DNA from 2 places in the Bradyrhizobium sp. HKCCYLS20291 genome. Region 2 is predicted to be linked to the other one. Evidence: riboswitches for the same ligand, from Rfam matches in the RefSeq annotation. Region 2 holds a riboswitch; the other holds the start of a gene.
The links. Region 2 has a riboswitch for S-adenosylmethionine ahead of ACQR07_RS09000 (O-succinylhomoserine sulfhydrylase). Riboswitches for the same ligand answer to the same signal wherever they lie in the genome.

Region 1: another riboswitch for S-adenosylmethionine. It lies ahead of metX (homoserine O-acetyltransferase MetX); the one in region 2 lies ahead of ACQR07_RS09000 (O-succinylhomoserine sulfhydrylase).

The regions. Positions count from the first base shown of each region.
Region 1 is NZ_JBNPTO010000033.1:4,067-16,131, forward strand. It holds gene ACQR07_RS36485 (secondary thiamine-phosphate synthase enzyme YjbQ) at 1-213, opposite strand, end outside; gene metW (methionine biosynthesis protein MetW) at 1,155-1,817, opposite strand; gene metX (homoserine O-acetyltransferase MetX) at 1,821-3,035, opposite strand; SAM riboswitch at 3,127-3,206, opposite strand; gene ACQR07_RS36500 (chorismate mutase) at 3,402-4,235, shown strand; gene hisC (histidinol-phosphate transaminase) at 4,273-5,370, shown strand; gene ACQR07_RS36510 (prephenate/arogenate dehydrogenase family protein) at 5,367-6,302, shown strand; gene ACQR07_RS36515 (DUF2125 domain-containing protein) at 6,305-7,489, opposite strand; gene ACQR07_RS36520 (gamma-glutamylcyclotransferase) at 7,589-8,182, shown strand; gene ACQR07_RS36525 (lysophospholipid acyltransferase family protein) at 8,188-8,955, opposite strand; gene ACQR07_RS36530 (YdcF family protein) at 8,968-9,681, opposite strand; gene ACQR07_RS36535 (cell division protein FtsX) at 9,938-10,906, opposite strand; gene ftsE (cell division ATP-binding protein FtsE) at 10,899-11,558, opposite strand; gene ACQR07_RS36545 (MJ0042-type zinc finger domain-containing protein) at 11,773-12,065, shown strand, end outside.
Region 2 is NZ_JBNPTO010000003.1:241,671-253,735, reverse strand. It holds gene ACQR07_RS09055 (hypothetical protein) at 289-645, opposite strand; gene ACQR07_RS09050 (nuclear transport factor 2 family protein) at 807-1,172, shown strand; tRNA gene ACQR07_RS09045 (tRNA-Gly) at 1,361-1,434, opposite strand; gene ACQR07_RS09040 (hypothetical protein) at 1,447-1,659, opposite strand; gene ACQR07_RS09035 (SPW repeat protein) at 1,648-2,061, shown strand; gene ACQR07_RS09030 (methylated-DNA--[protein]-cysteine S-methyltransferase) at 2,275-2,847, shown strand; gene ACQR07_RS09025 (helix-turn-helix transcriptional regulator) at 2,917-3,756, shown strand; gene ACQR07_RS09020 (VOC family protein) at 3,810-4,169, shown strand; gene ACQR07_RS09015 (SRPBCC family protein) at 4,180-4,578, shown strand; gene ACQR07_RS09010 (MATE family efflux transporter) at 4,599-6,068, opposite strand; gene ACQR07_RS09005 (2'-deoxycytidine 5'-triphosphate deaminase) at 6,196-7,302, opposite strand; SAM riboswitch at 7,414-7,493, shown strand; gene ACQR07_RS09000 (O-succinylhomoserine sulfhydrylase) at 7,572-8,795, shown strand; gene ACQR07_RS08995 (GDSL-type esterase/lipase family protein) at 8,890-10,029, opposite strand; gene ACQR07_RS08990 (SGNH/GDSL hydrolase family protein) at 10,044-10,802, opposite strand; gene ACQR07_RS08985 (OpgC domain-containing protein) at 10,802-12,065, opposite strand, start outside.

The sequences.
Region 1 (12,065 bases), on a different contig from region 2:
CTTCTCGAGCCACTGCTCGTAGTCGTGATGATGCAGCCCGCTCTCGTCGGCATTGATGACGACGGAGGCGGTGATGTGCATGGCATTGACCAGCACCAGCGCCTCGCGCACCCCGCTCTCCTTGAGCGCCTCGGCAGCCAGCAGGCATCCGGCCCGCCAGAGCAGCCCGAGCGCAGTGACGCGAATGCTTTGCTGAGGTCGCCAGCGGGTCATGGGCGCATGGTAGGGTGGACCTTCGGAGGGAGGCAACGGCAGATGGCATGACGCAGGCGATTCAGCCGGCCGTCGTCGCTCACAAAATCCGGCCCCGCATCTCCACTCTGCGGAATGATGACGTCGCCCGACGGGCAGTTTCCGCATGCTCGCCATGCGCCAACTGCCCGTCGTGTTGGTTTGTCGCAATGTTGTCCCTTGCACCGTCGGGCAAATCAGGCGCAGATTTCCGCCCGTCCCGCCTCACAGCAAGAGGGGCGTATCGCGGTCGTCACGAACGCTGAGGTGGGATGCGGTGGGCGTGTCGGATTGCGCGTGAGTGAGCTCGCGCGGACGAACAATTCCGGCACGCACGGTCAAGTCGCGCGGTCCTGACATCCCGACGCTGATGTCAACTCACGGCGAAGCTTTCGCTTGTCGTGGGGATGGTGGCCAGAAAGCCCGGCGCACCAGGGAGAACGCGAAGCAGCCGTACAACCATCGCGCAGGGAAGGCCGGGTGTTCCGGCTCGTACCTGTGGTACCTGCCGCCTGCATTTTTTTCTGCAGGCGGGCCATGGGTGCGGCCAGCATCCGGCCTTCCCTGCGCCTCTGCGCTATCAGGAGGCGGTGAAATAAGCATAGCCCGGGCGCGCAGCTGCCGCGGGAACGGATCGTTATGCCTTCGGCTGTTTGAGATGTGTAACGCAATAAGCCAACGGCTCGCCAATATGAGTTGCGTTCTCGCGCGAGAGTCAGGGGCGGACATTTGGTCACCCAGCACTCAGCTGTCGTCCCGGCGAACGCCGGGACCCATACCGCGTGATCTATCGGTGAGACACAACTGGGAGTCATCGTCCCATGACCGCCGGTGGTTATGGGTCCCGGCGTTCGCCGGGACGACAGCGGAGAATGGCGCGGCTTCGGTGGCCCACACGCCAACGCTGGATGACGCGGGAGCCCCTACCGCCTCTCTGCGCGGCTCAACAAAAACACGCCCTGCTCGCCGAACATGTTCCAGAACCACCAGGGCATCGCGACGCGCAGCGGGCGGCCGTAACTATCAAGCGCCACCGCTCGCTCCATCTTCACGCCGATCTCGTCGCACAGCTGCACGAAATCCTTGATGGTGCAGAAATGAATGTTGGGCGTGTCGTACCAGGTGAACGGCAGATTGTCAGTGCGCGGCATGTGGCCGCCGACCAGGAGCTGCAGGCGCAGCCGCCAGAAGCCGAAATTCGGGAAGGTGACGATGGCGCGGCGGCCGATGCGCAGCAGATTTTCCAGCACGTCCTTCGGCCGGCGCGTCGCCTGCAGCGTCTGCGACAGGATCACGTAGTCGAAGGCGTCATCGGGATAGTCGACGAGATCGGTGTCGGCGTCGCCCTGCACCACCGCGAGCCCCTTGGCGACGCAATGGTTGACGCCCTCGCGCGACAGCTCGATGCCGCGGCCGTCGATGCCGCGGCTCTCCAGGAGCTGCAACAAATCACCATCGCCGCAGCCGATGTCGAGCACCTTGGAGCCGCGCTCGACCATGCCGGCGACGAGCAGATGATCCGGCCGATACGCCAGCACCTCGCCGCCAGTGAAGCCGTTCAGCGGCAGCACACCCTGCAGGCTCATGGCTCAGCTCCCCTTGGCGGCGCTGAGGCCGCGCGCCTTGCCGGCGGAATCGAGAAAGGCGCTGGCGATCTCGAAGAACTCGGGCACGTCGAGCAGGAACGCATCGTGGCCCCGATCGGTCTCGATCTCCGCGAACGACACCCGCGCACTGGAGGCGTTGAGCGCATGCACCAGCGCGCGCGATTCCGAGGTCGGAAACAGCCAGTCGCTGGTGAACGACACCACGCAGAAGCGGGTCTTGATCCCCCGGAACGCAGCGGACAGCGTGCCGTCATGGTCGCCCGCGATATCGAAATAGTCCATCGCGCGCGTCAGATAGAGATACGCGTTGGCGTCGAAGCGCTCGACGAAGGACGAGCCCTGGTAGCGCAGATAGCTCTCGACCTGGAAATCGGCGTCGAACGAGAACGTCGGCAACTCGCGGTCCTGCATGCGGCGGCCGAACTTGCGATGCAGCGCCGCGTCGGACAGATAAGTGATGTGCGCGGCCATGCGCGCCACAGCCAGCCCGCGATGCGGATGCGTGCCCTTGTCGGCGTAGCGGCCATGATCCCACTCGGGATCGGCCATGACAGCCTGGCGGCCGAGCTCGTGGAAGGCGATGTTCTGCGCCGAGTGCCGCGTCGCGCAGGCGATCGCGAGGTTGGCGAACACGCGGTCGGGATAGGCCACTGTCCATTGCAGCGCCTGCATGCCGCCCATCGAGCCGCCGACCACGGCGAACAAGGTGTCGATGCCGAGATGATCGATCAGCATCGCCTGCGCGCGGACCATGTCAGGGATGGTGATGATCGGAAAATCGAGCCCCCAGACCTTACCGGTCGCGGGGTTCAGCGAGGCCGGGCCGGTCGAGCCCATGCAGCCGCCGATCACGTTCGAGCAGATGATGAAATAGCGCGCCGGATCGAGCGGCCGTCCCGGGCCGACCAGCGTCTCCCACCAGCCCGGCTTGCCCGTCACCGGATGGCGGTTGGCGACGTGCTGGTCGCCGGTCAACGCGTGGCAGATCAGTACGGCGTTCGATTTGTCCGCGTTGAGCTCGCCATAGGTCTGGTAGGCGATCTGGAACGGCGTGAGGTCGACGCCGCAATCGAGCTTGAGCGGCTTATCGGCGCCGAACTGCGCCACCAGCGAGCTCGGATGGTCGACCTCGTGCGAGCGTTCTTCCGGCGCAACGGTGCGCAGCGCGGATGTGGATTTCGGCGTCAGGCCTGTCATGTCTCTCACCGCGGCCATTCGGCCAGGGCTCCCGAACCACGTGACATATCAGGCCATGAAAAACCCGGCCTGAACTGGGGTTCGGCCGGGATCGATAACGTCCCCGGCCTGTTTAGCGAGTTTTTTAACGTGGCTGCAAGCCGGCCGGCTCAAATGACCACGGAACAGGCAGAAACTAGTCCCGCGGGCGCTCCGCGTCAAGGCAAGCTGGGGTTGACCGATCCGGCGCCCCACGGCTGCAGACCAGCCAAGCCTAGGCAGCACAAGGTAAACTTGCTGTTGCGCGGGCCCGGCGCATCGGACAGAACGGCATTCGTTCCAGTCGGCTGCGCGCTCGCCCGCGGCCCGCGAAGAGTGACCACGCCCATGTCGAACCTGCCGCCCGCCCCGCCCTCGCTCGCCGACCTGCGCAAGGAGATCGACGCGATCGACGAGCAGGTCCATCACCTGCTGATGAACCGGGCTGACATCATCGACCGGCTGATCAAGGTCAAGAAGACCCAGGAGGTCGGCTCCGCCTTCCGCCCGGCTCGCGAGGCCGACATGATGCGCCGCCTGGTGCAGCGCCATCGCGGCATCCTGCCGCTCGACACCGTCGAGGGCATCTGGCGCGTGATCGTCTCGACCTTCACTTATGTGCAGGCGCCGTTCTCGGTGCATGCCGACGTCTCGGTCGGCGAATCCGCGATGCGCGATTCCGCCCGGTTCCATTTCGGATTCCTCGTGCCCTATGTCGCGCATTTCAGCGCCCAGGCCGCGGTGGAAGCGACGGCGCGTTCGAAGGGCGACCTCGCGCTGGTGTCCACGACCTCGGGACATGCGCCGTGGTGGATCACGCTCGAGCCAGCAGGCGCGCCGAAGATCATCGCGCGGATGCCGTTCATCGAGCGCGCCGATCACCCCGCGGCACTGCCGGTCTTTGCCGTGTCGCGCGTGGCCGACGACGCGCTGGTGCTGGAGGTCGAGACCTGGAGCATCCGCGTCTCCGGCTGGAATGCGCAGGTGTCGCGTGCGCTGTCGCCGCTCGCCGATGTCGTCGCGGTGCCCGATACCGCCTTCGACGGCGCAGCCCTGCTGGTGTCGATCGAGGCGCCGTCGAACATCGACAGCATCAAGGCGGCCCTGATCGCCGCGGGTGCCTCGGTGCGCTCGGCGGCCCTCGTCGGCGGCCATGCGAAACGCTATACGGTTCCAAGCTGAGACGCTCCGCGCCAGTGATCATCTTCCGGAGTTCATGATGTCCCGCCCCGTGCCGAACCCCGGCATATCAGACATTGCGCCCTATGCCCCGGGCAAGAGCCCGACGCCCGAGCCGGGCCGCAAGGTGTTCAAGCTGTCGGCCAATGAGACGCCGTTCGGCCCGTCACCGAAGGCGATCGAGGCGTACAAGAGCGCGGCCGGTCATCTGGAGGATTATCCCGAGGGCACCTCGCGGGTGCTGCGCGAGGCGATCGGCCGCAGCTATGGCCTCGACCCGGCGCGCATCGTCTGCGGCGCCGGCTCCGACGAAATCCTCAACCTGCTGGCGCACGCTTATCTCGGCCCGGGCGACGAGGCGATCTCGACCGCGCACGGCTTCCTGGTCTACCCGATCGCGACCATGGGCTGCGGCGCCAGGAACGTCGTCGCCGCCGAGACGGAGTATCGCACCGACGTCGATGCCATCCTCGCCGCGGTGACACCGCGCACCAAGCTGGTGTGGCTGGCCAACCCGAACAATCCGACCGGGACCTACATCCCGTTCGACGAGGTCAAACGGCTGCGCGCCGGCCTGCCCGCTCATGTTCTCCTGGTGCTCGACGCCGCCTATGCGGACTACGTCTCGCGCAACGACTACGAGTTCGGCATCGAGCTGGTGGCGACCACCGAGAACACCGTCGTCACGCATACGTTCTCGAAGATCCACGGCCTTGCCGCGCTGCGCGTCGGCTGGATGTTCGGCCCGGCCCACATCGTCGATGCCCTCAACCGCATTCGCGGGCCGTTCAATGTGTCGACGCCGGCCATGCTGGCTGCGGTCGCCGCGATCGAGGACACGGCGCATCAGCAGATGTCGAAGGCGCATACCGAGACGTGGCGCAACTGGCTGACCGAAGAGATCGGCAAGCTCGGGCTGAAGGTGACGCCGAGCGTGACCAATTTCATCCTGATCCATTTCCCGACCTCGGCAGGCCGGACGGCCGTCGACGCCGACGCGTTCCTGACCCGGCGTGGCCTCGTGCTGCGCGCGCTCGCCAACTACAAGCTGCCGAATGCCTTGCGCATGACGATCGGCACCGAGGAAGCCAACCGCCTGGTCGTCGAGGCGCTACGTGAATTCATGGGGCCGAAGTGACCGTTGCAGGAAAATTCGAACGCATCGCGCTGATCGGCTTCGGCCTGATCGGCGGCTCGATCGCCCGCGCGGCGCGGCTGCAGGGCGTGGCCGGCGAGATCGTCACGACCGCGCGTTCGGAGAAGACGCGGGCGCGCGTCGCCGAGCTCGGCATCGTTGATCAGGTCGTCGCGAGCAATGCTGAAGCCGTTCGTGATGCCGACCTCGTCATCCTCTGCATCCCCGTCGGCGCCTGCGGCCCGGTCGCAGCCGAGATCGCACCGCATCTGAAGCCCGGCGCGGTCGTCTCCGATGTCGGTTCGGTCAAGGGCGCGATCGTCCGCGACATGGCCCCACATCTGCCGGCGAACGTTCACTTCGTGCCGGCGCATCCGGTCGCGGGCACCGAGAACTCCGGTCCGGACTCCGGCTTCGCAGAGCTGTTCATCAACCGCTGGTGCATCCTGACGCCGCCGGAGGGCGTCGACACTGAGGCGATCGAGAAGCTGCGCGCGTTCTGGGCGGCGCTCGGCGCCAAGGTCGAGATCATGACTCCGGATCATCACGACCGCGTGCTCGCGATCACCAGCCACCTGCCGCATCTGATCGCCTACACCATCGTCGGCACCGCCGACGAGCTGGCGCAGGTCACCGAGTCCGAAGTGATCAAGTTCTCCGCCGGCGGCTTCCGCGATTTCACCCGTATCGCCGCGTCCGATCCGACGATGTGGCGCGACATCTTCCTGAGCAACAAGGATGCCGTGCTCGACATGCTCGGCACCTTCACCGAGGACCTCTCGAAGCTGACGCGGGCGATCCGGCGCGGCGATGGCGAGGCGTTGTTCGATCACTTCACGCGCACGCGCGCGATCCGCCGCGGCATCGTCGACATCGGCCAGGATTCGGCGGCGCCGGATTTCGGTCGGCCGCTGCCGCAGTTGAAGAAGCCCTGAGGTCAGAACAGCGGAGGGACGCGGGCGACCTTGAACGGACCGAGCACGACGACGCCATCGGAGAAGCGCAGCGGGAAGGTCCGCGCCTTGCGTCCTTCCAGCGTCGTCTCCTTGCCGAGCGCGTTGATGCCGATCGCTACGCCGACATTGGCGTTCTGCTTGACGACCTTGCCGAGGCTGGGAATGGCGCGGTCGAGCGCGCCGAGCAGATTGTTGACGTCCTGCGACTTCACACCCGGCGCCACGCGATCGAGCGTCCCCTGCGGCACGCCGTTCTCGAGCATCTTGTCGAGGCCGAGCGCCGGAATGACCTTTTCGATTCCGGCCACCGTCATCTGCACCTTGCCCTCGATGCCGCCGTTGGCCGTCAGGCCGAGCGTGCCGGCGGCGAGCGCCAGCAACTCACCTTGCTGGATGCGCGCCTGGACGATTTCGACATGACCGCCCGCCGCCTGAATCTCGCGAAAGCGCTCCGGCCAGGGTTTGGGGCGGAAGTCCTTCAGCCCGGTGACCCGGGCCTGGATATCGGTATTGAACGGCTCTGCGAGCAGCGGATGACTGCCCTGGATGCTGCCGCCGTCGATCTGCAGCGACGTCTCCAGCAACGGGTGGTCCGACGCCGTGCCCTCGGCAATACGTCCGTGCAATTCGGCGTGATCGGCCCGCGCGGCCGGCACGGGAGCGCCGCCGTCGATCCGGTCGATGGTCGGCTGCTCGAACACGAGGTCCGCGCGCTGCGGCGGCCCGGGCAGCCCGCGCACGCTCGCCTGGCCGACGCGCCAGTTGGCGGTGAAAGCGGCGGGGCTGCGTCCATCGGCGATCGTCGCCGGCCCCTTGAACTCGGCGATGATCCGCTTCGGATCCCACACCTGCGCGACGACCAGGATCTCGTCGAGCTTGGCGTTCATCAGCGGCGTGCCGGCGGCCTGCGAGAACAGCGCCACGGTCGGATCGGCGCAGCGGACCTCGAGCCGGAACGGGAAGCCGCCGACCGAGCGCTGGGCGCAATCATAGACGCGGCCGGACTTCGCCTCGCGCGCGCGCCAGGCGTCGGCCTGGACATCCACCTGCGAAGCGGCAAAGAACCAGAACGCGCTCCACCCGACCGCCGCGATCAGCAGCAGGACTGGAGCGATCAACAGCCCTACGAGGGAGCGCCTGCGGGGCGCTTGCGGCGAACGAGACATGCAGGACACCCTTTGGGCAGCAAATTTGGCGATTCCGCGATCACGGATTGTGTATGTAAGTTACGATTTCGCGATCGCCACCCTTAGGCTTCCTCTCGGATGTCCGCAATGACCCTCTCTGAACGCGAGCTTCCGCACGGCGACCTCTGGGTGTTCGGCTACGGCTCGCTGATGTGGCGCCCGGGTTTCGACTTTCTCGAGCAGGTGCCGGCGCGACTGATCGGCGAGCACCGCGCGCTGTGTGTGTACTCCTTCGTCCACCGCGGCACGCCGGAAAAGCCGGGCCTCGTGCTCGGCCTCGACCGCGGCGGCGCGTGTCGCGGGATCGCGTTCCGGGTGGCCGAAGACAAGCGCGAGGCGACCATCGCATACTTGCGCGCGCGCGAGCAGGTGACCTCGGTGTATCGCGAGGTGCGACGTTCGGTCTGGCTGGAAAACGACGCGCGCGAGCGGGTGAGCGCGCTCGTCTACGTCGTCGACCGCGGGCACGTGCAATATGCCGGGCGGTTGTCGTTGCACGAGCAGTTGCGTCACGTGCGCCAGGGCCACGGCCAATCCGGCGCCAACTGCGACTACGTGATCTCGACCGTCAAGGCGATCGAGGCGCAGGGTTTTCGCGATGCGCAGCTGCATCGGCTGGCGACGATGCTGCATGACGACGGTCACGCGCTGCCTCAGCCGGGAGGAACATGACTCGTTCACCCCTCGGCCGTCGCCGGTCGACGACTGAACAGCTTCGCCTGCTCGGCCTGCCCTGCCGATACGAGGCGATTGGTCGCATCCTCGATCGTGCGCTCGATCCGCGTCATGAATTCAGCGCGCGGCAGCCCGGGCGGCAGCGGGTCGAGAAACTCGACGACGAGCGTGCCGGGATAGCGAAGAAAGGTTCGCCGCGGCCAGAACAGCCCCGAATTCAGCGCCACCGGAAGGCACGGCACGCCGCAATCGGCATAGATCAAGCCGACACCGCCCTTGTAGTCCGGCGGTGCGCCGGGAGCGCGACGCGTTCCTTCCGGGAAGATCACGAACTGCCGGCCGTGCTTCACCTCTTCCGCAGCCCGCTGCATCACCTGCTTCAGCGCACGCGCGCCGGAGCTGCGGTCGATCGCAACCATGTTTGCCTTCAGCAGGTACTGCCCGAACACGGGAATGCGCAGCAGCTCGCGCTTCAGGACGAAGAACGGCGCGTCGAAGAAGTGCAGCAGCGAGATCGTCTCCCACATCGACTGGTGCTTGGCGGCGACGATCAGCGGACCCTTGGGGATCTTCTCGGCGCCGCGATACTCGACCCTGATGTTGCAGACCAGGCGCATCAGCACGATGTTGCTCTGCGCCCACCAGTTCGCGACGCGCAGCACGGCCCTGCGCGGCATGAACAAGGTCGGCAGAGCGACCAGCGCCCAGAACACGAAGTTCGGATAGAACAGGATGTTGAACAGCAGCGAGCGCAGGAAGATCGAAACCATCAGGGACCCAGTTCAATTGGCTTGCGCCGTCGCAGGACGCCGCGACACCGAGCCGGTCGGCGGCTCGACTTCGGGCACAAGGTCGAGGCCGAGATCGGCCAGGCGCAGCCGCGCCTCGGCGGCAACATATTTGGCATATTCGGACAGCAGAAGCCGCAGCGTCGGACCGCTGGTCCACCACGGCTCGTCGCGCCATTTTTCGCCGACGACGGCATAGGGAATGAGATCCATGCTCGGCATCGCGTGCGAGAGCTCCACGATGGCGCGGGGCATGTGATAGTTCGAGGTGACCACGATCAGCGACTTGAAGCCGCGCTCGGCGGCCCAGCGCCGCGCCTGTGCCGCATTGCTGCGGGTGTTGATCGCCGAATAGTCCAGGTCGACGCAGCAGTTGATGAACGAGCGCGCCTCCGGCAGCGAGCGGGTGATGTCGTTGGCGTCGTTGGTCGGATGCACGCCGGAGATCAACAGTCTGCGCCCATAGCCGCCCGCGAGCAGCTCGACGGCGTCCGACACGCGCGACGAACCTCCGGTCAAGACCACGATTCCGTCAGCCTTGCGCTCGGGCTTGATCTCGGCGCCGCGCAATTGCGACAGGAAGCCGACGAAGCCGACGGCCGCGACGAAGAAGCCGACCGCGAGCAGCGCCACGATGGCCGCGAGCGTCCGTCCCACCACAAGGGTGAGCGGCAGCTTGCGCCTGCTATCGTCGGTCTCCGGCCCCATGCAACGCCTGGCGATTCCTTGCCTGCCTGCGCGCGGCGCCTCGCCGTCGCGCGCTCCCGTCCTTCAAGTCCGGGAACGCTGGCGGGTTTCGCCGGCATCCCGATCACGATCGGTCGCCGCCGATCCTGGCGCGCGACCTCCATCGTGTTCGTGACCCAGCTCACCCCTGGCCTGCCTTGCCCCGACGCGAATGATTTTAGGCGCTTTTCGGGCCAAGTGGAATCGGCACTGTGGCGCCTGGGGACAGCGGCCTCCGTCAATCGATGCTCGCCAGGGTCGCGAACAGGGTGCGGCGCGCCGCCCAGCCGGTCACGGCGGCGATCACAATCGCCTGCAGCGCGATCGCGATGTAGCCGAGCGGGCGCAGCGAGAACGTGCCCAGAAGGGCCGCGAACTGATCTCCCACCGGCGTACCGGAGAACCAGTTGGCGATCGACTCCGAAAAGCCAAAGCCGAGCATCGCCAGCCCGCCGCCGATCACGCCGCCTTCGAGCCCGAGCTGCAGGAAGTGCCGCAGGAAGTGATTGGCGATGTAGCGATCGCCGGCGCCGACGAAATGCAGCACCTCGACGATGGGCCGGTTGGAAGCCATCGCACCGCGCGTCGCGAACGAGACCGAGATGATGGTCGCCGCGATCACCAGCACGAGAATGCCGAAACCGGCGAACAGGGTCGCGCCGGTCATCGAGCGCATGCGCTCGATCCAGGCGCGGTGGTCGTCGACGCTGGCGGTAGGCGCCACCTGCGTGACCCGATTGCGCAGCGCGTTCAGATCGAGGCTAGTGCCCGGCTGCACGCGCGCGATGATGACGCGCGGCACCGGCAGCTCATCAAAAGAGAGGCCGCTGCCGAGCCACGGCTCCAGCAGCTTGCTCGACTCGTCCTTGGTGAACGGCCGCACCTCGACGAACCCGGACTGCGCCCGCATCGCCTCGGTCACGAGGGCGACGTCGCGCTCGAGATCGCGTCCGGTCTTGGGCCGAACCTGCACCGTGATTTCGCTCGCCACTTCCGACTGCCATTCGGCGGCGGATTCGCTGACCAGCAGCACGCCGCCGGTGGTGATGGAGGCCAGGAAGGTCATGATCGCCACCACCGCGACCAGCGCGCGGCCGGCGATCGACGCCCGCGGCACGATCGGTGACACGATCCGGGCCTGCGCCGGCAGTTGCGGGCGGTCATCGCCCAGATCGACCAAAAGGCCGCGCTCGTCCACGCTACTCATAGATGTGCAGCCGTCCCTGATGCAGCACCAGCCGGCGGGCCTCGTATTGGTCCATCAGCGTGATGTCATGGGTTGCGATGATCACCGCCGTACCCGAGCGATTGAGCTCGATGAAAAGGCGCAGCAGGCGGCGGCCCAGCGTCGGATCGACATTGCCGGTCGGCTCGTCGGCCAGCAGCAGTTGCGGCCGCGAGATGACGGCGCGCGCAATCGCTGCGCGCTGCTTCTCGCCGCCCGACAGGATCGGCGGCAGCGCGTCCATGCGGTCGCCCAGGCCGACCCATTTCAGCAGGTCGATCACCTCCTTGCGGTAGCTCGACTCGTCGCGTCCCATGACGCGGAACGGCAATGCCACGTTTTCATAGGTGGTCATGTGGTCGAGCAAACGAAAGTCCTGCAGCACGATGCCGATCCGCTTGCGCAAATCTGCGATCTCGTCCTTGCTGAGCAGCGAAATGTCGTAGCCGAACAGATTGACCAGGCCGCGGGTCGGGCGCAGCGACAGGAACAACAGTTTCAGCAACGAGGTCTTGCCGGCGCCCGAAGGGCCGGTGAGAAACTGGAAGGAATGCGCCGGAATCTGGAACGTGAGGTCGCGGAGGATCTCCGGCCCCAGTCCATAGCGCAACCCGACATTTTCGAACCGAACCAAAGCCTCAGCTCCGTTCGACAGCGTGCGTGCGCAATCCGCACGCGACAAGCCCGATGGTACGATAGCCCCATTGAGCGCTCGTTATGGTTTCCGGTTCGTTAATGGTTGCCATGTACCAATGGCATGATTGAGTTCTGACGGTCGTCAACATGGCGGTGCTTGTAGCACGAACTGTCGGAAACAAAGCGGCAATGGCCGTCGGAGATCAGGCGCGATGTTCATCGTTTGCCCCCATTGTGCGACATCCTATGCGATTGACCTGGCAACCCTGGGCATGGCGGGCCGCAGTGTGCGCTGTTCCCGTTGCAAGGAGGTCTGGCTGGCGCGTCCGGAGGATGCGGTCGAGGCGCCAGCGCCCATGCCCGCCATGGCCGAAGCCGGCGGCGCGCCCGCGCCGCGCGACGCTGCGGACGAATGGGAGGCCCTGGCCCGCGAGGAGCCGGACGAGCAGCCGCCGGAGGTGGAAAGCCCGTCCATCGCCGCCGGGTGGCCTGAAGATGCGGTCGC
Region 2 (12,065 bases):
ACGGGTGCACGAGAGGCTTCCCGTGAAATTGCGGGGCTGGCAACAGGCGGGTGACACTGCTGCCTCTCGCGAATCCGGTCGCGGCGGCGCTGACGAGGCGATCACATTGCACTGCAGCTTACGCACCGGCCGGCGCCGATGCCGATCTGCCGTTGGGCTGTCCAAGCCGGCGCGGCCACCTTCATCGCGGCGGCGGCGTCGCAACTCCGAGTTGATGATGGCCTCCCGATCCGAGGGCCGCGACGAGGTCGCCAGGGCCTCCGATCGGCGTCGACGGCCCCACGCGAGCTAATCCGGCAGGCGAATGCTGGCGCCGAACGTCACGATCGGCGCATCGGCGGCACCGAGCTGGATCTGGCGCTCCGGCACTTCCTGATAGCTGCCGTCTTCAGTCTTTCTTAACGCATATTGCCAGACCGTTAACGTCTCGCCGCGCTCCAGCGCATCGCGGATGCGGGACGCGCCCCGGCCGGGCAGCTTGATCAGATCGTCGCGCATCATTCCGATCATCGCCGGGTTGTCGCCCCGATGCAGCTCGAAGAACACCATGCGATTGGGCTTGTCGTGCGGCTTGAGCACCGTGTCCGCGGTGAACAGCACGAGACAGATGGCGACCGCGATCAGCTTCCAGGTATCGGACAACATGCAATGCATCCCCGCTCCGACCCTGCGCTGGTAAGCGTCGCGCAGGACATCGGCAACTTACAGTTTGGTCATGCCAAATGAGATGACGTCCGACGTAATCGATTCGACGCGCGATCGGCGCGATCATCGGCTCCTCATCGTTCACAACATGGAGAGCACCGATGACCGACCTCGCCACGATTGCCGACAGCTACATCTCGCTGTGGAACGAACGCGCTCCCGCGCAGCGGCGCGCGCTGCTCACGCGGCATTGGACGGCCGATGCGAGCTATGTCGATCCGCTGATGCGGAGCGATGGCCATGACGGCATCGACGCCCTCGTCGCCGGCGTGCAGCAGCGTTTTCCGGACTACAGCTTCCGATTGATCGGGGCGGCCAGCGGCCATGGCGACTACGTCCGCTTCCGCTGGTCGCTCGGCCCGAGCGGCGAGAGCAGTCCGATCGAGGGCAGCGACGTCGCTGAGCTGAAGGACGGCCGCATCCATCGCATCATCGGCTTCCTCGACAAGGTCCCCGAAGCCGCCTGAACGGCGGCGAGCGGACGGAGCGAGAGCGCGTGGCTCAGCCAGCACATGTCGTGAAGCGACATCGCTGCTGCGCCTGGCCGCGCGCGCGTCTGCGCGAAACAGTTCGAGGAGATCGATGTGGAGCGGCGCTTGGCTCTGTCGCGCCAGGCTGACCGAAATCACTGCAATGCAGCCGGCAAGCCGAAAACTGGAGCGGGCGAAGGGAATCGAACCCTCGTATGCAGCTTGGGAAGCTGCCGTTCTACCATTGAACTACGCCCGCGCTGGCCCATGATTAGCCGAGACGCTGCGTTTCGCCAAGCGGCTTGTTGACACGGACCTTCGCACCCACGCCGGTGCGAAGCGGACCAGCCGCCGGTCGCCCGATCGTGATCGGCGGCGCCGGCGTGGCGCGGAACGGATGGTGGACTTGCAGCTTCTGCCCAACGAAGGCGCCGCCCTTCACCGCAGGCGGCCTGGCCCAGGAGCAGACGTCATGCAGAGCCACGGAATCGCAAACGCGACGTCGCGCGCGGCGGCGTTCATGTCACGTCCGACGGCGCTCGATCTCTACACGCTGGCGGGAGGGCTGTTCCTGTTCGGCTCGCCCTGGCTGTTCGGCTTTGTGCGCACCGCTGGCCGGATCGATGCGGAGATCGTCGGCGCAGCCGTCGTCGCGTTGTCGCTCGCGGGCCTGATGGCGTTCGCCGATTGGGAGGAATGGCTGAAGGTTGCGCTGGGCGTGTGGCTGATCGTGGCGCCCTGGCTGCTCGACTTCGTCCATACGCCGGCGATGCATGTCAGCATCACCATCGGCATCGCCGTCACGTTCCTGGGCCTGCTCGAACTGTGGCTTGCGCATGATCCGGATTTCGCCAGCGACGGTCCGCCACTGGTAAGCGGGCGGTAGGCGAAGCGAGGATCGCGGCTTCGATCCGTGCTGCGCCGCATGCCAACATTGCGATACCAATCGGCTGTGATCACACCAGCACACTTGACAACCCCGACCCAAATCAGGGCAAACCCCGCCCCGGTCGCGCCGTGCTGTTAACAAATTGTTAACAAAATTGATGCGGGCGACCGTGACGGTGATATGGTTGCGGCGTGGGGTTGAGGTGGCGTCATGGGGCGTGGGTATACGATGTTCGATACGGCCCTCGGCCGTTGCGGCGTCGCGTGGAGCGATGCCGGCATCACCGGCGTGCAGCTGCCGGAGGCGCGGGAAATCGAGACGCGCGGGCGATTGTTCCGGCAGTTTCCGGAAGCCCGGGAACAACGCCCCTGTTCAAACACTGAACTCGCGATCAAGGGCATCAGCGCCATGCTGCGCGGGCAGGATGTCGACTTCACCGATGTCGTGCTCGATCTCGACGGCGTGTCGCCGTTCAATCGTCGCGTCTACGATTGCATCCGCGCGATCCCGCGCGGCGCAACGCGCAGCGCCGACGAACTCGCAGACGAGCTGCACGTGCCGAAGGCGCTCCACTCCATCGCGCAGGCCCTGACGAAGAACAGTTTCGTCCTGATCGTGCCATGTCACCGCGTCCGCGACATCGGCAGCGGCCTGGACAAGCCGTCCACCAACAGCGGCCTGATCTCCAAACGCCGGCTGCTGTCACTGGAAGGCACGCGGCCGCAGGCCGGCCTGACCTTGTTCGACGCCCTGCTCACGGTCGATCGGCGGCGCGCGTCGTAAACCAAGGCGATGCGGAATTCTCGCGCAGGGGGCTCTCCCCTTTTGCGCGCGATGCTCTAGATTTGCAGGATGACCGCCACCCTGCTGTTCGAGAGCCGAGACGTGACCGTGTCCGAATTCCGCTGTGCGGCGGTTCCGGGCGAGCGTCCCTACACCGAGCAGTTTGCCGGCTATTCGTTGTCCTATGTGCGCAAGGGCAGCTTCGGCTGTCATCACCGCGGCCGCCTGTTCGAGCTGGTCACCGGCTCGCTGCTGGTCGGATATCCCGGCGACGAGTTCATGTGCACGCATGACCATGTCTGCGGCGATGAATGTCTGTCGTTCTTCTTCGATGCCGAGGTCATCGACGAGATCGGCGGCGACGCGCAGGCCTGGCAGGCCGGCGCCGTGCCGCCGCTGCCGCAGCTGATCGTGCTCGGCGAGCTCGCGCAGTCGGTGGCCGCGCGGGAGCGTAGCCTCGGCCTCGACGAGGTCGGGCATCTCGTGGCCAGCCGCTTCGTCGCCGCCGTGTCAGGCGAGGTCGAACGGCCGGCGAAGCCGAGCCCGCGGGATCGCCGGCGCGCGATCGAGAGCGCGTTGTGGATTGACGACAATGCGGAGCGCGCCATCGATCTTGCGGATACGGCGCGCGAAGCCGGCGTCAGCCCGTTCCATTTCCTGCGGCTGTTCACCGCCACGCTCGGCGTGAGCCCGCATCAATATCTGATCCGCGCACGCCTGCGCCGCGCCGCGCGACGCCTGAGCGACGAGGACACGCCGGTCACCGAGATCGCCTATGATTCGGGCTTTGCCGATCTGTCCAATTTCACCCGCACCTTCACGCGCGCTGCCGGCGTATCGCCGGCAAAGTTTCGCAAGGCGTCGCGCGGCGACCGCAAGATTCTCCAAGACCGTCTGAGCCGCCATTGATTGGATGATCTCAAGCGCGTGCGGCAGCCGCATGCGAAGCTTGGAGATCATCGATGTACGATCATATCGGCCTCAGGGTCGGCAATCTCGACGCCAGCGTCCGCTTCTACACGGCCGCGCTCGCGCCGCTCGGCCACATCCTCTGTTCGAAGGACGAGACCTCGGCGGGCATCGGCCCGAAGGGCGAGCCGGCGCTGTGGCTGTATCTCGACAAGGGCGTGCATAAGGGCGCCGCGCACATTGCGTTTCGCGCCGCCGATCATGCCGCCATCGCCAGATTCCACAGCGAGGGGCTGAAAGCCGGCGGCAGCGACAATGGCGGCGCCGGTCCGCGCGCGGACTACAGCCCGACCTATTATGCCGCGTTCCTCATCGATCCCGACGGCAACAACATCGAAGCCGTGTGTCCGTGAGGTCAGCGCCATGGCATCGATTCAGAAGGACATTCCGATCGCAGCCCCGGCGGCTGCCGTGTGGGACGCAGTGCGCGATTTCGGCGCTGTTCATACCAGGGTGGCGCCGGGCTTCGTCATCGACACCAAGCTCGATGGCGACGTCCGCATCGTCAGCTTCGCCAACGGCAGCGTGGTGCGCGAGCAACTGGTCGACTGCAACAATGAACGCCGGCGCCTCGTCTATGCCATCAAGAATGAGCGCATCACCCAGCACAGCGCCTCGTTCCAGATTGTCCCGGACGGCGAAGAGCGTTGCCGGGTGATCTGGACGACCGACGTGCTGCCGCACGAGATCGCGCCCCATATCGAGCAGCAGATGGAGCTCGGCGCGCGGGCGATGCAGGACACGTTGAGCAGGACACGTTGAGCAGGCCCGCGCGTAGCGGCTCAGCCGATGCGCTGCGGCGGTTGCGAACCAGAGCTGCGGCCGGCCGCCAACACGGCCGGGCGCAGCCCGGTCACGGCCGCCTTCGATCCCCATGGGGTGAGCATGACGCTGGCCAGCGTCAGCACGCCGAGCAGCACCATCGAGGCCGCCGCGAGCATGAAGAAGTCGCCTTCCGTCGCCGCATGCTGCAGCAGATAGAAGCCGCCTCCGGCAATGAAGACGAGCCGCACCGTCTGCGCCAGCACCGGCCCGATGACGCGGGCCGCCCCCTGTGAGGAGAAGTACATCGAGATCGCGAGGCCGATGAACGCGTACATCGGCGCGGCGATCTGCAGGTAGTGACGGCCCGCGCTGCGTGCGCTCTCGTCCTGGGTGAAGATGTCGACCCACACTTGCGGGACGATCGCGATCAGTGTCGACAACGCCCCGACCGAGACGAACGAGACCATTCCGGCCGTCCAGGCGACCCGGCGGGCGCGCGCGATTTTCTCGGCGCCGATCGCCATGCCGACCATCGGTACCGAGGCCATGCCGATGGAGAACGCCACCGTCGTCATCATGAATTCCAGGCGCGCGCCGATGCCGTAGCCGGCGAGCACGGCGGTGCCGAACCCGGCCAGCATGTGCGTGAAGATGGTGATCGACAGCACCGACTGCAGCGGCGAGAAGCAGGCGACCGCGCCGACCTTGAGGATGTCGGCGAACATGGCGCGACTGATCGTGAGACCGCGGACCTTCGGCCTGACCCGGGCGCGGCCGGAGAACAGGTACCAGCCCATCACCGAGATGCTGACGCTGAAGGCGAGCAGCGCGCCGGCGGCGACGCCGCGCATGCCGAGCCCCAGCACGAGACTGAGCGTGCCGCCGAGCACGATCTGCAGCATCGCCGAGCACAGGATCATGAGCGAGGGCAGCTTCATGCTGCCGGTGCCGCGCAGGATACCAGCCATGGAATTCATCAGCCAGGGCAGCATGACGCCGCCGAAGAAGATCTGCAGATAGGCCACCGCGTGCTCCAGCACCGCGCCGCGGCCACCGAGCAATTCCAGCAGAGCGGGACCGAACAGGAGCATGCCGACCATGAAGGTCGCGCCGAACGACAGCGCGATCAAAAGCGCATGCGACGCCAGCGTCGAGGCGCGCTCGGTGTCGCCGGCGCCGAGCGCCCGCGCGATCGCCGATGCGACGCCGCCGCCCATGGCGCCGCCGGACATCGTCATGGTCAGGATCACCAGCGGGAACACCAGCGCCATCGCCGCCAGCGCCTCGATGCCGAGCCGGCCGATATAGGAGGTCTCGGCGATGACGACGCAGACGCCGGCCGAATTCGCGATGATATTGGGCCAGGCGAGCGACAGCAGCGTGCGCAGGATCGGGCCGTCGACCAGTGCATTGCGCACCGGCGGTCTGACGGGCGGCAGGGATCGTGCTTCGTCGATCGGACTATCGGCCAAGCCGATCTCGGACATGTTCGCTCCCCGCTCGACCGCGCGCGCAGCGCGGCGCCCCTTGTCGTTGGAACTGTCCTAGCACACCGCCGGAGAGCGCCCCGTGCGGTGGACGCATTGCGGGTGCGCGCGCGGCGCGCAGCCGTTCCTAGAGGCGGAAATGCTTGGAGAGCTTCAGGCCTTGCGCCTGGTAGTTGGAGCCGATGCGGCTGCCATACATCGCGTTCGGCCGCGCCAGCATCTTCTCATAGACGAGGCGGCCGACAATCTGGCCGTGTTCGAGGATGAACGGCACCTCGCGCGAGCGCACTTCGAGCACCGCGCGCGAGCCGTGCCCGCCGGCGCCGGCATAGCCGAAGCCGGGATCGAAGAAGCCGGCATAGTGGACGCGGAATTCGCCGACCAAGGGATCGAACGGCACCATTTCGGCGGCGTAGTCCGGCGGCACCTGCACGGCTTCCTTGGAGGCCAGGATGTAGAACTCGCCGGGATCGAGAATGAGGCTGCCGTCGGGCCGCGCCTTGATCGGCTCCCAGAACTCCTCGATTGGATAGCCGGCGCGGCGGTCGACGTCGACCACGCCGGTGTGGCGCTTGGCGCGGTAGCCAACATAGCCATTGGCGTTTGCGCCGGACAGATCGACGGACAACGCGACGCCGCCGGCGAGATCCGCATCGTCGCGATCGACCAGCCGCTCGGCCTGATGCAGCGCGACCAGTTCACCCTCGGACAACACGGCGTCGCGGTAGCGGAAGCGGACCTGCGACAGCCGCGAGCCCTCGCGCAACAGCACCGGGAACGTCTTCGGGCTGATCTCGGCGTAAAGCGGCCCGTGATAGCCGGCGCCGATCATGTCGAAGCGGCGGGTGCCGTCGGCGATGACGCGGGTGAACACGTCGAGCCGCCCAGTCGAGCTCTTCGGATTGGCCGCCGCGACGATATCCTTCGGCAGCGCCAGGCTCTCCAGCAGCGGCACGATGTAGACGCAGTTGGTCTCCAGCACCGCGCCGTCGGCGAGCGCGAATTCGTGCAGCTTCAATTCGTCGATCCGCTCGGCGACGGTCGATCCCGGCCCGGGCAGGAAGCTCGCCCGCACCCGGTAGGCGATGTCGCCGAGCCGCAAATCCAGGCTCGCCGGCTGGATCTGGCTCTCGACGAAATCATATTCGGGAATGATCAGGCCAGCCTCGGCCATCGCCACGATCATGCGATCGGGCAGGATGCCGTGGGCGTCGGGGCTAAGCGAGAACGGCAAGACCTGGTCCTTTGCAGGCGCCGGAACGGCGGCTTGTGAGCCAATATAGCGTCTTTCGACCGGTTATCCGATGGCCACCTTGACGGAAAGGCCGGTTGCGACTATGAGCACGACTTATCCCGTGGTGATTTGAGCCGGCCGGCTTGCAGCCACGTTAAATAAGTCGCTAAACAGGCCGGGGACGAATGTGATCCCGGCCGTGAGGAGTTTTCCCAGGCCGGTTTTTTTGTGCCCATCGCGCCGAGCGCGGTGGCCACGATGGAGGTCACATGTCCAATTCTCCTGCGTCGAAGTCCCCCGGGAAGACCCCGGCGTCGTTCGCCCAGTATCGCCCCGAAACCCGCCTGGTGCATTCCGGCGGCCTGCGCTCCGAATTCGGCGAGACGGCCGAGGCGCTCTACCTCACCCAAGGGTTCGTCTACGCCACCGCCGAGGAGTGCGAAGCGCGCTTCAAGGGCGAGGATCCCGGCTTCATCTATTCGCGCTTCTCCAACCCGACCACGGCGATGTTCGAGCGCCGCATGATCGAACTCGAAGGCGCCGAGGCCTGCCGCTCCGCGGCGACCGGCATGGCCGCCGTCACCACCGCGATCCTCGCGCCGCTGCGTGCCGGCGATCACGTCGTCGCGGCGAAGGCGCTGTTCGGCTCGTGCCGCTACGTCGTCGAGGACCTGCTGCCGCGCTACGGCATCGAATCCACTCTGATCGACGGGCTCGATCTCGATCAGTGGCAGAAGGCGGTGAGGCCGAACACCAAGTCGTTCTTCCTGGAGAGCCCGACCAATCCGACGCTCGACGTGCTCGACATTCCCGCCATCGCCGAGATCGCTCATGCCGCCGGGGCGCGGCTGATCGTCGACAACGTGTTTGCCACGCCGATCTGGCAGAGCCCGCTGGCGCTCGGCGCCGACGTCGTCGTGTACTCCGCGACCAAGCACATCGACGGCCAGGGCCGCTGCCTCGGCGGCGTCATCCTGTCGTCGGAGGCGTTCATCGCCGAGCACATCCACAACTTCATGCGCCAGACCGGCCCGTCGATCTCGCCGTTCAACGCCTGGGTCCTGCTCAAGGGCCTCGAGACCTTGGCGGTGCGCGTGCGCGCGCAGACCGAGACCGCGGGCAAGGTCGCCGACTTCCTCGCCGCGCATCCGAAGATCTCGCGGCTGATCTATCCGGGCCGCGAGGACCATCCGCAGGCGGCGACGGTGAGGAAGCAGATGCGCGCCGGCTCGACCCTGGTCGGGTTCGAGGTCAAGGGCGGCAAGGCCGCCGCGTTCCGCACCCTCAACGGCTTGTCGCTCGCGCGCATCTCCAACAATCTCGGCGACGCCAAGACGCTGGTCACGCATCCCGCGACGACGACACATCAGCGGCTGTCGCCGGACGCGCGCGCCGAGCTCGGCATCAGCGAGGGCTTCATCCGCTTCTCCGCCGGCCTCGAGCATGCCGATGATCTGATCGCGGATCTCGACGCGGCCCTCGGGGCCGCGTAGCGAATGGCGGTTTAAGCGAATGGCGAATAGGGAGTAGCGAATAGTAAGCCCTCATCCCCTATTCGCTACTCGCTATTCCCTATTCGCGCCCTCGTCACATCGGCCGATACGTCAACACGTCGGCCGGCGCGTTGACGCCGAGCTTCACCTGGCCGACCGAGCGGATGATGTCGTCGCCAAGCAGCTGGGCGAAGCAGGCATAGCCCCAATCGCTCATGTGCAGACCGTCGGCGATGACGAACTCGTTGATCGGGATCGCCTGGCGCTCGTGCCAGTCGCGCATCACCTCGAAGCGCGGGAAGATGCCGGCGTGATGCAGCTCGGCGATGCGGCCGAGCAGCTTGTTCATGCGGCTGGCGTTCTCCGACCGCTCATTGACGCGCGGCGAATATTGCAGGTCGACCAGCACGACGTCCGAGGCCGCCGCCTGGATCTTGGCGACGCCGTCGTCGACCAGCTTGGCGGTTTCGGCCGGGTCGAGATCGCGCAGCACGGCGTTGGTGCCGACCTGCCAGATCACGAGATCCGGATGACGGTCGATCACCGACGTCTCCAGCCGCTTCATCATTTCCGGCGCATCCTCGCCGCCGACGCCGGCATTGATGACGCTGATGTCGGCCATCGGATATTGCCGGCGCAGCTGCGCCGCGAGCCGGTTGGGGTAGTTGTAGTCCGGCGTGGTTGCGCCGTAGCCCTGCGTCGATGACGAGCCGAACGCGACGATCACGATCGGCAGGCCCGAGGCCAGCTTGTTGGCGACGTGCGGCAGCGAGATGAAGTTCTTCTTTGCCACGCCCTTCGGCGGCAGGCAAGGCACGCGGTTGAAGATGTCGGAAGCCGATTTGGCGACCTGCTTGACCTTGTCGATGGCCCGCTCGGTGATGCTCCGCGACGGCGGCTGCACCGCCGCGACCGGCTGCGCAGTTGCGGCGGGTGCGCTCGCCTCCGGCGTGGCCGGCTGGATCGGCGTGGCCGGCGGATTGCTGGCCGCAGGGCGCACGGCGGCGATCTGACCGGGCGACTGGCTGCCGGCCTGGGCAACCACGATATGACCGATGCTCGGCCGGAGGAGCTCGCTGATCGAGGCGTGATCGGCGTCCTGCGCTTCAGCCGCCGGCGCTGCGCTCTGCGCATGCGCCATCGGCGCGCCGATCGCGACGGCGAGCACGACGGCAGCAATCGCGGACAGCCTCTCCCTTGTCCTGGATACGCGGTGACGACAGTTGGTAGTCATGAACGAGACGGATCCTAGTTCTGCTGCGCCGGCCCGAGATGCGCTGCGTCGATGATGAACTTCGACAGCGCCCGGCCGAGACAATCGTGAACCTGCTTGGCCAGCTCGATCCCGTGCGTCGGATTGAACAGGTCGAAATCGCCCTGCTCGTTCCATTGCCGCATGATGGCAAAGCGGTCGAACAACGGGACGTCGCGCTGCTGCGCGACCACCCGCATGTTGTCGATGTAGGGCGGCACGGAGATCAGCGTCTCCGTCCGCGGGCTGTATTGCAGGTTCACCAAGACGACATCAGCCCCCGCATCCTGCAGCGTCGCGACACCGTCATTGACTGCCTGACGGAACTCATCAGGGTCGATGGACCGCATCGCGTCGACCGTACCGGTTTGCCAGATGACCAAATTAGGCCTTTTTCCTTCCACCAGTTTAACAAGATTGCCCGAGATTTCCTCGGCCGTCTTCTTCGGTTGCAGCTCGACGCTGAGGTTGACCGTCAGTGTCGGCAGCTTGTCCTTCAATGCGGCCTGCAGCCGGGCCGGATAGGCATTGGCGTCGGACGCGCTGACGATCACCGACGAACGGCTTCCGATCACGAGAATATCGAGCGTACGGCCGTTCTTGACGGCTTCTGCAACCTTCGGGAGCGGGCTCTCGGTGGTCAGCAGGTAGGCCGGCACCTCGCAGCTCTGCGGCGCGTCTTCGGCGCGCGCGGCCACCGCCAGCGAAGCCGCCAGCGCCGCGATACCAAACCTTAACCACGAGACGGACTTCATCAGCCCCCTCCCGCCATATCGGCGTTGCTCCGCGTCACCTTTCGCGCTGCACCCTTGTCGGCCTCACGCTTGTACCACGAAATCAGCGAGGCAACTCCCCACATGGCGAGGATGCCGCACAGGCTGATCATCGCGTGCATCATGGCGCCGCCAGACACTTCGGCAAGTACGAAGTGGCCCGCGAACGCCAGAAACACGCCCAGACAGAAGATCTCCAGCGAGTGTTGCCCGCAAACAATCAACGGGCGCAGCCAGCGCGACTTCAGCGGCGGCCAATCCTTGGGCAGATAGTGCACGGTGAGTGCTGCGAGTGCGAGGAAATGGGCGAAGCGCAACACGTCAAGGTCGGTCTTGTCGATCGGATACATCCATTGCTCGATTTGCCGCGGCATCAGATGGCCGAGTTGCGGGATGTACCAGGTCAAGGTGACGCAGAACGCCGCCACCAGATAGGCCACGCAGAGGCCGAGCGTGATCGGCGAGTTCAGGATGCGCGACATGCGACGGGCGCCGCCAAGCGCGCACCAGGCGCCGAAAACGAACAAGAGCTGCCAGGCAAACGGATTGAAGGCCCAGAAACCGTTCGGATAGGCCGACAGATAAAGATCGAATTCCCAGGTGACCGCGTAGAGAACGACCGACAGCGCCAGCGTCAGGTCCGCGCGCCAGCGCATCAGCGCCAGGATCAGCGGCAGGAACAGCATCAGCACGATGTAGAGCGGCAGCACGTCCATGTTGACGGGCCGGAAGCGCAGGATCAGCGCCTGCACGATGGTCACGTCCGGCTGCTTCAGGAAATCCATGATCCCCATCTCTTCGGTGTAGAGCGGGTTCTCGAAGCTGGTCGCGACGTAGGAGATCTCGGCGAGGAAGATCGTGAACAGGAAGACGTGGGCGACGTAGATCTGCCAGACGCGGCGCAGGATGCGCGCGGTAGCGATCATGAAGCCGGCGTCCTGCATCGCCCGTCCATAGACGAACGCCGCCGTGTAGCCTGAGATGAAGATGAAGATCTCGGTGGCGTCGGAGAAGCCGTAGTTGCGGATCGTGAACCAGGTCAGCAGGTTGGGCGGCAGGTGATCGATGAAGATCAGCCACAGCGCCAATCCGCGAAACAGGTCGAGCCGGAGCTCACGCTCGCCGACGGCCGGGAAGGTGATCGCGGGCGTCGCGGTGATGGCCGGAGCAGAGGCGACGGCCGGCGCAGCGGCAATGGCAGGCGCGGCGACGCTCGCGGCCACAGCGCTGTCCGCAGCCGGTGCG